DNA from 3 places in the Edaphobacter sp. HDX4 genome. Region 1 is predicted to be linked to each of the others. Evidence: predicted binding sites of a transcription regulator. Region 1 holds the regulator's gene; each other region holds the start of a gene.

Region 1 (4,176 bases):
CGGCCTTGATGTCGACTTTGCGACGGCCTTTCTTCTGGCTGGGATCGGGGACCTCGACGGAGGCGTTGCGGTCTTTGTCGTAGATGACGGCCTGCTCGGGAATGGTAAGAACACCTTTGTGTTCATCCAGGAGAATCTCGGCGTTCGCTGTCATGTTGGCTTTGAGCTCGCCGCCGGGATTGTCGATGGAGACCCGAACCTCAAAGGTCGTTACGTTGTCTTTTTCGACGCCGAGCGGAGCGATCTTGGTGACTTTACCCTGGAAGGTCTTGTCCTTGAACGATTCGACTTTGATGCGGGCGGGCTGACCCATATAGACCTTGCCGATGTCCGATTCATCGACCTTGCCCTGAACGTAGACCTGGGTGGTGTCGCCGATGGTCATGATGAGGGTCGCGGTTGATCCCATCACGAGAATAGAGCTGACGGCGTCGCCCAGCTCGACATCACGCGAGAGAATGACGCCATCCATTGGGGAGGTGACGGTGGTGTAGCTGAGCTGCTCCTCAAGCTGCTTGAGCGAGGCCTGAGACTGCTGAACCTGTGCCTGCGCCTGGTGGAGCTTGGAGGTGTCCACTGCGATCTGCGCGACTGCCTTGTCGCGAGTGTTGGTCGCGGCCAGGAACTTCTGCTCTGCATCGTCAAGGGCCTGCTGAGAGACAACGCCGTCCTTGGACATGGAGAGCGCGCGCTCGTAGGTGTGCTTGAACATCGGAAGGTCGGGAGCCTCGGCGTTGACCTGGTCGTACTGAATCGCTGCCTGGGCGGCGCGAGCGTTGGATTCAGCGGCGGCAAGCTGCGCCTTTTGCGCATTGACCTGGGCGAGAATCTCCACCTGGTCGAGCTGGGCGAGGACCTGCCCCTGCTTCACGTGCTGGTTGATATCGACGTAAAGTTTGGTGACGATGCCCGAAGCTTTGGACTTGAGCTCGACCTTGGTGATGGGCTGCACCTTGCCGGTGGCGACTACCGAACGCGCGATGTCTCCCTTTTCAGCCTTCGCGAGCTGCGAGGGCTCCAGCTTTACACTGTTGCCGCGGGCTGCAACGGCGACCCCGAGGATGACGGCGACGATGAGGGCGATGACGCCGCCCCAGACCCAGAGATTGCGCTTCTGTTTGCGTTGTGTGGCCAAGGTCTTGCTCCCGCTGGTTGCTGTTGCGTTCCGATAGCGATGACGCGTACTGGGATGTGACTACGCAATGGATGGGCCCTGAGTTCCCTGAAATTTTAGAGGAAAAGAGCAGAGAATGGCCGGGCCTGCAACATGGATTTTGAGCGGGAGAGGATACGGCAGTGTTACAGCCTATGCATATTTGCGCAGGACGCCGAGGACCTTGCCCTGAATGCTTACATTTGCGGCAGGTGCGAAGATGGGTGCCATCTCGGCGTTCGAAGGCTGAAGGCGGATCATGCTTCCTTCACGATAAAAGCGCTTGAGGGTAGCATCGGAGCCATCGACGAGGGCAACGACGATCTCTCCTTCGCGCGCGGTTCGGGTGCGCTCAACCAGGACATAGTCGCCGGAGACGATGTGCTCATCCCGCATGGAATCCCCACGAACTTCGAGGGCGAAGACCTCGCGGCTGCCGATGATGTCTCCGAGCGAGATGCTTTCGGCGGTCTCGATAGCCTCGACCGGCTGGCCGGCGGCGATGCGCCCTAACAGGGGGAGGCGGTCGGAGCTGCTGCGCTTACTGCCGCGGGCGGGAAGCACGTCGATGGAACGGCTGCGATTATGGGCCCGCTGCAGAAGACCTTTGTTTTGGAGATTGGTGACGTGTTTGTGGACGGTAGCGAGCGAGCTGAGGCCGAGGCCGCTGGCGATCTCTTCATAGGAAGGGGAGTACCCGTTCTTCTGGGTGAAGCCGGAGAGGAAGTCGAGAACCTCTTTTTGTCGCCGCGTGATAGCCATGCGAAAATTGTAGCGAATAAAAGGCGAATTGCAAGCTACTTTCTTGATGCTCACCCAAAAGTGTGAGGAAGGCCTTCCCGAAGCGGGCCGGCAAGGGACTGATTCCCGTTTTGAAATGTGTCACGCAACAAAACTTCGGATGAGGCTTGAAAGCCCGGCTTCTATAAACCAAGGTAATCACACGCACCGAATATTGAGATTACGAAAGTTATCGGTCGCCAGTTTTGCGAAGGAGAACAAGATGCAGGTTTTGATTGTGGAAGACGATGCTGCGTTGGGATTGTTTCTGGAGAAGGGATTGAAGCTGGAAGGGCATCAGGTCGAGCGAGCGAGCGATGGCGAGGAAGCGCTTGCGCGATTGCAGGAGACCAGTCCGGACCTGCTGGTTCTGGATCTCAGCCTTCCAAGGCGCGATGGAGTCGAGGTGCTGGAAGAGATGCAGGGGCGCTTTGGAAACACCGCTGTCCTCGTCCTTACCGGAAGAAGCATGGTCGAAGAGCGGGTGAAGTGCCTGGATCTGGGAGCGGATGATTTTCTTCTGAAGCCATTCAGCTTTCACGAACTGATTGCGCGCTGCCGTGCGCTGTTACGACGTCGCGAGCGCTTTGCCGACCCGGTGCTTCGGAACGGCGACGTTGAACTGAATCGGATGGAGCGAACGGTGAAACGTGGCGGCATCGCTGTTGAGCTGACCGCGAAAGAGTTCGCACTGCTCGAGTACCTGATGCAGCGCAAGGAGCGTTGCTGCAGTCGCGCGGAGCTGCTGACCAGTGTGTGGCAGATGGCTGAAGACGCGGGAACCAACATTGTGGATGTGTATGTGAACTACCTGAGAAAGAAGCTGAATGCTGTGCCTGCGGATGAGGACGGCGGACATGCGGTGATCGAGACGGTGCGGGGCGAAGGCTATCGCATGGCCGGCATCGCGAAGAAGCTGCCAGGGAGAGCGCAAGTCTACACGGTAGGTTCCGGGACCATAGGTTCGTCCAGGGCAGAGGCGTAGAAGGGAGCAGCGCGAATGGAGAATCTGGTGGAACAGATGGATGTCCTGCTGCATGGATTCTGCCAGCCGCTTACGGTGCTGCAGTGCAGGCTGGCGCTGGGGGAGTTAAGCGGAGAGCCGTCCGCGATGCGAGAGGCGATCGGTGCGGCGCTGGGCGAATGCGCTCGCTTGAATCAGAAGATCGATGCGATGCGAGAGATGTTACAGCGGGCGGAGCTCCAGGACAGATAGGGGAGAGATGGGGATGACGGGCGAGACGGCGATTGAAGGAACGGGATCGATGCAGGCGGCAGTGCTTCTGGCAGCCTCTTCCGTGCGGAAGGTTGTGCTTGCGAGCGCGGATGCCGGGCTGCGTGGGAGGCTCAGGAGCTCACTGAAGGAGATGCGATGGGAGGTCTATGAGGCTGCCGGAGGAGCGGAGGCGATGGCGAGGCTGGAGGATGCGCAGCCGGAGGCTCTGCTGATGGATGGATGGCTTCCTGATCTTGAGGTGGGTGAGTTTGCAGCACAGATTCGTGCGCTGTATCCGGCCGTGGAGCTGATGGGTATGGACGGCGCGGCGGACGGAAGATCGCGGAGTCCAAGACGCAATGAGCTGCTGCATGCGCTAAGGGAGGCACAGGGAGCACGTATGACCGATACTGCAGCGTGGAATGCGGCTCCGGTGAGCGTGCCGGATGTACCGCGCGTCGTGGAGAACGACGCCAGGCGTGTTGCTGCCGAGCCGGTCGCGCTGCTGCCGGAGATGATCGGCGAGAGCGCCGCGATGCGAGAGCTTGCGCACCTGATCCGGTTGGTAGCCCCGCGATCGACGACGGTTCTGATCGAGGGCGAGACAGGGTCCGGCAAAGAGGTGGTTGCCAAGGCAGTTCATCAACTGAGCGATCGCTCGGCCAAGCCATTTGTGGTTTTGAACTGCGCGGCCATACCGGAGGCATTGCTGGAGGCCGAACTGTTCGGCCACACTCGCGGCGCATTCACGGGAGCGGTGCAGTCTCGCACCGGGCGCATTGAGGCGGCGCATGGCGGCACGTTGTTCCTCGATGAGATTGGAGAGATGCCGCTTGCGCTGCAGGCGAAGATGCTTCGCTTCCTGGAGTGCGGGGAGCTGCAGCGTGTGGGCGATAACGAGATGACGCGAGTGGATGTGAGGATCGTCGCTGCGACGCACCAGCCTTTGGAGAAGAGATCGGAGGAGGGAACGTTTCGCCTGGATCTGTATCACCGGCTCGCAGTATTTCCAGTGGAGGTTCCGCCG
Region 2 (4,176 bases), on a different contig from region 1:
CGAGAAAAGACCGGGGCACATGGGGTGGTGTCGTGGAGCTCGACGTGCCGGATGCTGGAGCGCGGTTGTGGGAGAGATGCAGGGAGCACGAAAGAGCAGAGCGTGCATCCTGAAACTCCACTGCATCGGGCGGCGTGGCGCACGCAAGCTGCTCACGGGCGAGATTTCGCCAAAGATCGAAGCCCGAGTCCTCAGGAGCCTGAGGATCGATTACGAGCGAGGTAAGGCAGGGCGCCATCATAGCTGTCCGTCCAGCGTGGAGTGGATGGTGGGAAGGTCGAGGCCGAGATCGAGAGACAGCTGCTGTGCGGGTGGTGGTTGAAGTGGTGGTGTGGCCCGGGGCACAGAGTCGGCGGTGATGACCCAGGGAGAGACGCTGTGCACGCTGACACGCAGCCGCCGCAGATCGTCGAGGGTCAGGCGGTGGTAGCGGCGGATATCGAGGATGCGATCGACGTTGCGGTAGCCAATTCCGGGGACGCGAAGAAGCGTCTCACGCGGTGCGGCGTTTACATCGATGGGGAAGGCTTCAGGATGACGGCGGGCCCACTGGGTCTTGGGATCGACGCTGAGGTCGAGGTGCGGGTCGGCGGGCGTGGTGATCTCAGCGGCCTTGAAGCCGTAGTGCCGTAGAAGCCAGTCTGCCTGATACAGGCGGTGTTCCCGAACCATGGGCGTCGCGGCCAGAGGAAGGCGGCGGTCAGCCTTTGGGTAGGGGCTGAAGCCGGTGTAGTAGATTCGCCGCAGGTGAAAGCTGGAATAGAGTGCGTCCGCGCGCTGAATGATCTCGTGGTCGGTCGTGTCGGTCGCACCGACGACCATCTGGGTGGACTGCCCGGCTGGGGCGAACTTGGGGGTGGAGCGGATGCGCCTGCGATCTTCGTCCATCTCGGTCTTCCGGGAGTGGATCTGGTTCATGGTGGTTTCGATGACGGCAGACTTTTTCTCGGGGGCCAGTTGAACGAGGTCCTGCTGGGTGGGCAGCTCGATGTTGGCGGAGAGACGGTCGGCATAGAGGCCAGCGGTCTCGATCAGCGAGGCCGAGCAGCCCGGGATGGCTTTGAGATGGATGTAGCCGCCGAAGTGGTGCGTCTCACGCAGCGAGCGCGCAACCTGGACGAGCTGCTCCATGGTGTAGTCGGGTGATTGGATGATCCCGGAGGAGAGAAAGAGTCCCTCGATGTAGTTGCGCTTGTAGAAGTCGAGAGTGAGGTTGACGATCTCGTCCACGCTGAAGCGGGCTCGAGGAATGTCTGATGAGGCGCGGTTGACGCAGAAGACGCAGTCGTAGGTACAGAAGTTGGTGAGAAGGATTTTGAGTAGGGAGACGCAGCGGCCGTCAGGCGTGTAGGAGTGGCAGATTCCCGTGCCATCGGTGTGGCCAACCCCTTTTCCGTTGCCAGCGCGTCTGACTCCCGAGGAGGCGCAGGAGGCGTCGTACTTTGCCGCATCGGCGAGGATTTCGAGTTTTTGCTGCGTGTTCAACGTCGCACTCGCTCCAGAGACAGTATAGCGAATAAAAAGCGAATATTGTTCTCTGACTCTGGGTTTGTCTCCTGTGGATTTGCCGTGACTCCTATCATCGTGCTGCAACATCAGATAGCTATATGGCGAAAGATAGAGAACTGAGGCTCTCGGTGCTGGACCAGTCGCCGGTGGCGGAGGGAACGGCTCCGGCACAGGCGTTACAGAACTCGATCGGGCTGGCGCGGTGGGTGGATAAGCTGGGTTACACGCGCTTCTGGATGTCGGAGCATCATGCGATGGATCTGCTGGCGTGTACGGCTCCGGAGATCATGCTGGCGCGGATTGGCGCGGAGACGCACCGTATCCGGATCGGGTCGGGCGGGATCATGCTGCCGCACTACACGCCGCTGAAGGTGGCCGAGGTCTTCAGGACGCTCTACGGGCTGTATCCGGAGAGGGTGGACTTGGGATTGGGCAGGGCTCCGGGTGGAGGTCCGATGGAGTCGCTGGCGCTTCGGCGCAGCCGCAAGGTAGCGATGGAGGACGACTTCCCGGACCAGGTGACGGAGCTGCTGGCGTTTCTCGAGGACGGCTTTCCGACGGGACATCCTTTTCTGAAGGTTAAGGCCATGCCTGCGCCGGTGCCGGAGGAGAGGTACGCCGGTCCCGCGGTGTGGATGCTGGGCTCGAGCATGTGGAGCTCGGCGGCGGCGGTGGAGTTCGAGCTGCCGTACTCGTTCGCGCACTTCTTTTCGCCGGTGAAGACGAGGGATGCGATTGAAGCCTACCTGAGACACTTCAGGCCGGGCCTGCGCCGTCAGAAGCCTGAGGCGACGGTGGCAGTGGGTGTGATCTGCGCGGACAGCCAGGAGGAGGCGGAGTTTCTTTCGGCGAGCGTGAAGCTGCTGCAGCAGAGGATCCGGATGGGAGAACGGAAGCCGGTGGCGACGCCGGAGGATGCGATACGAGAGCTGAGGATGAGGGGCGAGCTTCCGCTGGAGGAAGGGGAGTGGCCGCGGTACTTTGTGGGGACTCCGGCAGTGGTGCGGGAGAAGCTGGAGCAGATGGCGGGAGAACTGGGGATCGATGAGGTGATCGTGAATACGATTGTGTGGGACCAGGAGAAGCGGCTGAAGAGCTACGAGCTATTGGCAGCCGAGTTTGGCCTTGATGCGGAGACTGGGCTGGCTGAGTAAGGCCCTCCAGCTGCGGTTTTCACGAAGGTGTCGTGATCAGGAGGCCCTGTATTTCCGTGAGTGTCTGTGGTGTTCCGGGCGGAATACAGGAATCCTTCTCTGCGTTCAGGATGACGAATCGGAACAGTCTCCTTGCATGAGAACAGCTTTAGCTGCGATGGAGGAAGAAGAAGCGCATGAGGAAGAGGGTGGCGAGGATATACAGCATCCAGCTTGATCGCTTTGCCCGGCCTGTCAGTACTTCGAGTGCGGCGTAGCTGGTGAGGCCGAAGCTGAGACCGTCGGCGATGGACCAGGTGAGAGGAATGGTCGTCACGGTGAGGAAGGCGGGGATCGCGATGACGGGGTCCTTCCACTCGATCTGTCCGAGGCCTGTCACCATGAGGCCGCCGACGAGAATGAGTGCGGGGGCGGTAGCGAAGCTGGGGATGGCTCCTACAAGCGGTGCGATGAAGAGTGCGACGGCAAAGAGGAGGCCGGTGACGATGGCGGTCACCCCCGTGCGGCCACCTGCGGCTACGCCTGCGGAGGACTCGATGTAGCTGGTGACAGTGCTGGTTCCGGTGAGCGAGCCGACGATGGTTGCGGTGGCATCGGCGAAGAAGATGCGGTTGAGCCGGGGAATCTGGTGGTCGGGAGTCATCAGCCCGGCGCGCTCGGAGACGGCGACCAGAGTTCCGATGTTGTCGAAGAGGTCGACGAAGAAGAAGACGAAGACGATCTCCGCCGCGCCGATGCGAAGCGCACCGCGAAGGTCGAGGCGAAACGCGGTCTCTCCCAACGCAGCCAGATGGTAGGGAACGGGTGCCCAGTGGACCTGCCCGCAGGCGAGACCAGCTGCCATGGTTCCGAGGACGCCGATGAGCATGGCCGCGCGGACGCGGAGCACCTGCAGGACGGCGATCAGGATGAGACCGAAGAGCGCGAGCGCGGTTGTGGGGGTGTGGAGATTGCCGAGCGACACGGTGGTGGCGGGGTTGGGGACGATGATGCCGGCGTTACGGAATCCGATGAAGGCGATAAACAGGCCGATTCCGCCGGCGACCGCGGCGTGAAGCTGGTGGGGGATGGCGCTGACGAGCAGCTGGCGTATGCCGGTGAAGGTGAGAATGAGGAAGATGATTCCGGAGAGGAAGACTGCTCCGAGGGCGGTCTGCCAGGGTACGTGCATCGCCTTGACGACGGTGTAGGTGAAGTAGGCGTTGAGTCCCATGCCGGGTGCGAGGGCGAGCGGATAGTTTGCGAGCGCGCCCATGAGGATGCTTCCGAAGGCTGCACAGAGGCAGGTCGCCGCAGTGACGGCCGCGATGGGCATACCGGTTTCGTGAAGGATCGCTGGATTGACAAAGATGATGTAGGCCATGGTGATGAAGGTCGTCAGGCCTGCCAGGATCTCGGTTCGCCAGTCGGTGCCTCGCGCCTGAAAGCCGAAGTACTGTTCCAGTTTTAAGCGCATTCGCCTCGGTAGCCCCGTGAATGGAATGGAATGAAAAGGGTCGCCTTCAAGGATACG
Region 3 (4,176 bases), on a different contig from region 1:
GATCCGCTACTACCGCCTGGGCCAGTCACAGTGCGGCAGCGCGGTCATGGGCTCCAGCTATTCGCTCCAAAAGCGTCGGGCATCTCGTCGGATGGATGCTCGCAACGGCCGCACTCGCCCTTGCCGTTATCGTTCCAATCACGGTTCACGAGCACACCGCCTCCAGAATTCACAGTATTACAAATGCCACATCCCACCAGCTGAACGGCCCATCTACCACCCTCGGAGATGAAGCTCTACTGGAGGAGGTCGATCAGACCGTATCCTCCTCGATTCCCAGCCCCATGCAACCGCTCGCCGACCCCACAGGCGCTCGGACAAGCCAGACCGACTCCAGCTCAAGGAAGAACTGATATGACCCGCTACTCTCTGTTGTCTTTCGCTGCCATCATCTCCCTGTATGGCCTCTCCTGTCCCGCCGAACAGCCCCTGCAGCAACCTGTCCCGCCTTCCCCAGCTGCACCCATTGCAGCTCCGGCTCCCATGCCAAGACCGGAAGGACCGCATAAGGTGCACGGCGGAGAGTACCCGCCGACGAGGGCCGGAGGTCCGGGAATGCGATCTGAGACTCGCATTGCGCCTCGCGGCATGTGGTGGAAGAATCCCGACCTCGTCCAGAAACTCTCCCTCTCTGCCGACCAGCAGAAGCGAATGGACGATATCTTCCAACAGAGTCGCCTCCAGCTCATCGATCTGAAAGCAAACGTTGAAAAGCAGGAAGTCATGCTGGAACCCATGCTCGCCGCGAATCCTCCTGACACCAACAAGGTTCTCTCCCAGATCGATCGCGTAGCCAGCGCCCGCGCGGAGCTTGAAAAAGCCAATGCCCGTATGCTGCTTGGCATCCGCGGTGTTCTTTCCACCGATCAATGGACGAAGTTACAGGCCCAGCAGCGGGATAATCAGCGCTTCCGCTTCAGGGAAGGCGTGGGTGGAGGTCCTCCTCATGGCCCAGGCGGACCAGACTTCGATCCCGGCAGACCAAGGCCGGACAGCTTGCTGCTTCCACTTGGAAGACCTGATGGACCTAACTTCGCTCCGCCGGGTCCACTCAGCATGCTCCAGCCTCCATCCCTGCCGGAGTCCACACCGTTCCTCACTGGGGGATTACCTTCCGCCAACGCGCCGGATCTGGAGGTTCCCCCTCCGCCGTCTCCCGACGTCGACCTCGATCGCTAGAGAAACATTCGTACATAGACAAAGGCTCTCGCTTTTCGCGAGAGCCTTTGTCTATGTACCCTTCGAGTGCGACTACGAACGCTTACTCTTAACCGCCTCAGTCGCCGTTGCTGCTCCGTTTGCAGGAACTGCCGGCACCTCCGAAGCTCCATCTGTGGATGCGATGTTCAGCTTCTTGCGGATCTCCGCATCGATCCGGGCGAAGATATCTTTGTTTTCCTTGAGGAAATTGCGGACATTCTCCCGGCCTTGGCCGATTCTCTCGCCAGAGTAGCTGTACCACGCTCCGCTCTTCTCCACGACACCATGCAGCACCGCCAGGTCAAGAACATCACCCTCGCGCGAGATACCCTCGCCATACAGGATGTCGAACTCGGCATCGCGGAAAGGAGCCGCAACCTTGTTCTTGACGACTTTCACCTTGGTACGCGATCCGGTGACGACATCGCCTTCCTTCACAGCGCCGATACGGCGGATATCGATACGGACGGACGAGTAAAACTTCAGCGCACGGCCACCGGTGGTCGTCTCCGGATTGCCGAACATGACGCCGATCTTGTCGCGAATCTGGTTGATGAAGATCAGGCAGGTACGCGACTTCGCCACCGTTCCAGTCAGCTTCCTCAGTGCCTGGCTCATCAGCCGTGCCTGCAGCCCCATGTGCGAATCGCCCATCTCGCCGTCAAGCTCGGCTTTGGGAACCAGCGCTGCAACCGAGTCCACTACCAGCACGTCGATCGCTCCCGATCGCACCAGCGCCTCGACGATCTCCAAGGCCTGTTCGCCGTAGTCCGGCTGCGAGACTAGCAGGTTGTCCGTGTCCACACCAAGCTTCTTCGCGTACGCCGGATCAAGCGCATGCTCGGCGTCCACGAACGCCGCCAAGCCACCTGCCTTCTGGGCCTCAGCCACAATCTGCAGCGTAATCGTCGTCTTACCCGAGGACTCAGGTCCAAATATCTCCACCACACGCCCGCGAGGAACCCCACCTACTCCAAGAGCAGCATCGAACGAGATAGAACCCGTGGAGATAACCGAGATCGGAACGATGGCCTCTTTGGCTCCCAGCCTCATAATCGAGCCCTTGCCAAACTGCTTCTCCAGCTGCGAAAGTGCCGTCTCTATTGCTTTGTTGCGGTCATCTGCCACGTAGTCTCTCCCTCGGATAACGTCAAAGCGGATTCTAGCATTTAATTGCATGAGAGCAAAGAAAAAGCGAATATTTGCTCCAAATCCTGAGAAACTCCTCTAATCGGAATGTCTTATTTTCATCCATACATCTGACTGCTCCATGCAGGGAATTGCACGTAATGTTCTGGACGCTTCTCGCAAATCCATGGAAACACAATCTTCCGGATGGCGATCGAAATGCGTTACCACGCATTATCAGTCGGGCCCTCGTTCCAATTTTGCGAATGCAAAGGAGAGCACCTGCATGAGAATTCTGAATCTGATTTCCACCCTGGCCCTGGGGATCGCAGTCCCCAGCGCCCTGGCAGCACCCCTCTGCCCTGCCGTTGGCGTCGCAACGGACTGCAATATAGTCCTTACGGTCGGTGCCGACGGTTCCCTCGCCTCAAGCGCTGGAGCCAGTCTAAGGTCGACCTATGACGGCTCCGAAGATGTAATCATCGGCGTTCTCAACAACTCCGATAGCCCCATCAGCAGCCTCAGCCTTTCCGCGACCGGCGTACCCATCTTCGCTTTCGATGGAGATGGAATCGACACTTTCGGTATCGTAAAAAATCCCGGCAACCCCGATACGACGGGATACGGGGGGCCGAACGCTTACTTTACGAATGTTGCGCCAAATTACGCCTCTGGCGTGGTTAACTTCATCACCCCCATCGCCCCTGGTGGAGGATTTGACTTCTTCTCACTCGAAGAGGCCATCACCTTCACCCAGATCGGAGGTTCCACTGGGCCGAGTGCCGTGCCGGAACCGAGCACCTTCCTGCTGCTAGGCACCGGAATAGCTGGGTTCGTTGGGAGCCTCCGCCGCCGACTTTCCGCACAATAAAATACGTCTCAGAAGCATGGCGGGGTAAACAATATCCCGCCATGTCTTTCCCCTACCGCCGCAGCAGATCCACCGGCTGATTCACATCCTCAATCCGGAAGTGACTCGCAAGCGCCGGATGGCGTTCGGCAATCGCTGTGTACATCTCCCATGCCACGCGGCGGTAGCTGAAGTGACCAGCCACTCCGGAACGGAGCTCCGCGATATAAAGCGCCTCGCCAAAGTCCATCTTGAACATCGAGCGGCACCGCGTTCCCAGCGGAAGGAGGTACTGCGCCGACTGCGCACCCTCCGGCACACCAGAATCCCGCAGCTCCCGGTAAGCCACGAACGCCGCATCCATCGCGGTGTTGTATTCGGTCTCTAGCCCGGCCTCTGCCAGAGTAGGCTGTCCAGGGCAAATCGGCTCCTCGTAACCGTGGGCATCCGTGTAGCCCTGCAGCAACTGCACGCAGCGCCGGTGACGATGCATGTCACGGAATCCACCGATATCCATGAGAATGTCGAAGCGGAATCCCTGCCCCGCACTGAACGCCCTTAGAAGTTCGTCATGCCTTCCACGATGCTTCGTTCCCAGCGCGATCAGCTCATCGCGACGGGTAGCCGACAACGCAGCAACATTAGACCGCAACTGCCGATACGAATAGTGGCAGTTGGGATAAAGCAGCGAGGTGGCAAGCTCCACCTCGAGCGGCTCTGAATCATCCAGCAGATCCACCACCGGAGCCGGCTCTATCGCCTGCCCCGCCATCAGCTCATCGGCGGCGGCCTGTAGTTCCCGCCGGCTCTCCTGCAGGTACGCACTCTCAACCGCATACTTCACCAGGGTCGGAGCCGCTTTTACAGGGCGCAACAGCATCTCGGTCGCTCGCTGTCCGCAGACCTCATCGACCGATCCGATCTCTCCGCAGAGCACCTGCGCATCGGCGTGGTACACGTTCCAGGCCGGTTCCGTAGCGGCCACGCGCAGCTTCTCG

What was found. The regulator LexA, encoded in region 1, represses DNA repair genes until DNA is damaged. The targets are predictions, from matches to a motif close to CANTTCGCTTTTTATTCGC.
Region 2: JAO29_RS08450 (putative DNA modification/repair radical SAM protein) is a predicted target of LexA. The motif match lies at 1,513-1,531, and genes of this name have one in related genera.
Region 3: recA (recombinase RecA) is a predicted target of LexA. The motif match lies at 2,384-2,402, and genes of this name have one in related genera.

The regions. Positions count from the first base shown of each region.
Region 1 covers NZ_JAEDXW010000005.1:157,204-161,379, reverse strand. The annotation lists gene JAO29_RS07330 (efflux RND transporter periplasmic adaptor subunit) at 1-1,135, opposite strand, end outside; gene lexA (transcriptional repressor LexA) at 1,307-1,915, opposite strand; gene JAO29_RS07320 (response regulator transcription factor) at 2,157-2,918, shown strand; gene JAO29_RS07315 (hypothetical protein) at 2,934-3,149, shown strand; gene JAO29_RS07310 (sigma-54 interaction domain-containing protein) at 3,163-4,176, shown strand, end outside.
Region 2 covers NZ_JAEDXW010000006.1:171,809-175,984, reverse strand. The annotation lists gene JAO29_RS08455 (UdgX family uracil-DNA binding protein) at 1-241, opposite strand, end outside; gene JAO29_RS08450 (putative DNA modification/repair radical SAM protein) at 238-1,485, opposite strand; gene JAO29_RS08445 (LLM class flavin-dependent oxidoreductase) at 1,608-2,663, shown strand; gene JAO29_RS08440 (NCS2 family permease) at 2,812-4,119, opposite strand.
Region 3 covers NZ_JAEDXW010000001.1:140,068-144,243, forward strand. The annotation lists gene JAO29_RS00540 (hypothetical protein) at 1-353, shown strand, start outside; gene JAO29_RS00545 (Spy/CpxP family protein refolding chaperone) at 355-1,179, shown strand; gene recA (recombinase RecA) at 1,252-2,328, opposite strand; gene JAO29_RS00555 (PEP-CTERM sorting domain-containing protein) at 2,615-3,199, shown strand; gene JAO29_RS00560 (FAD-dependent thymidylate synthase) at 3,252-4,176, opposite strand, start outside.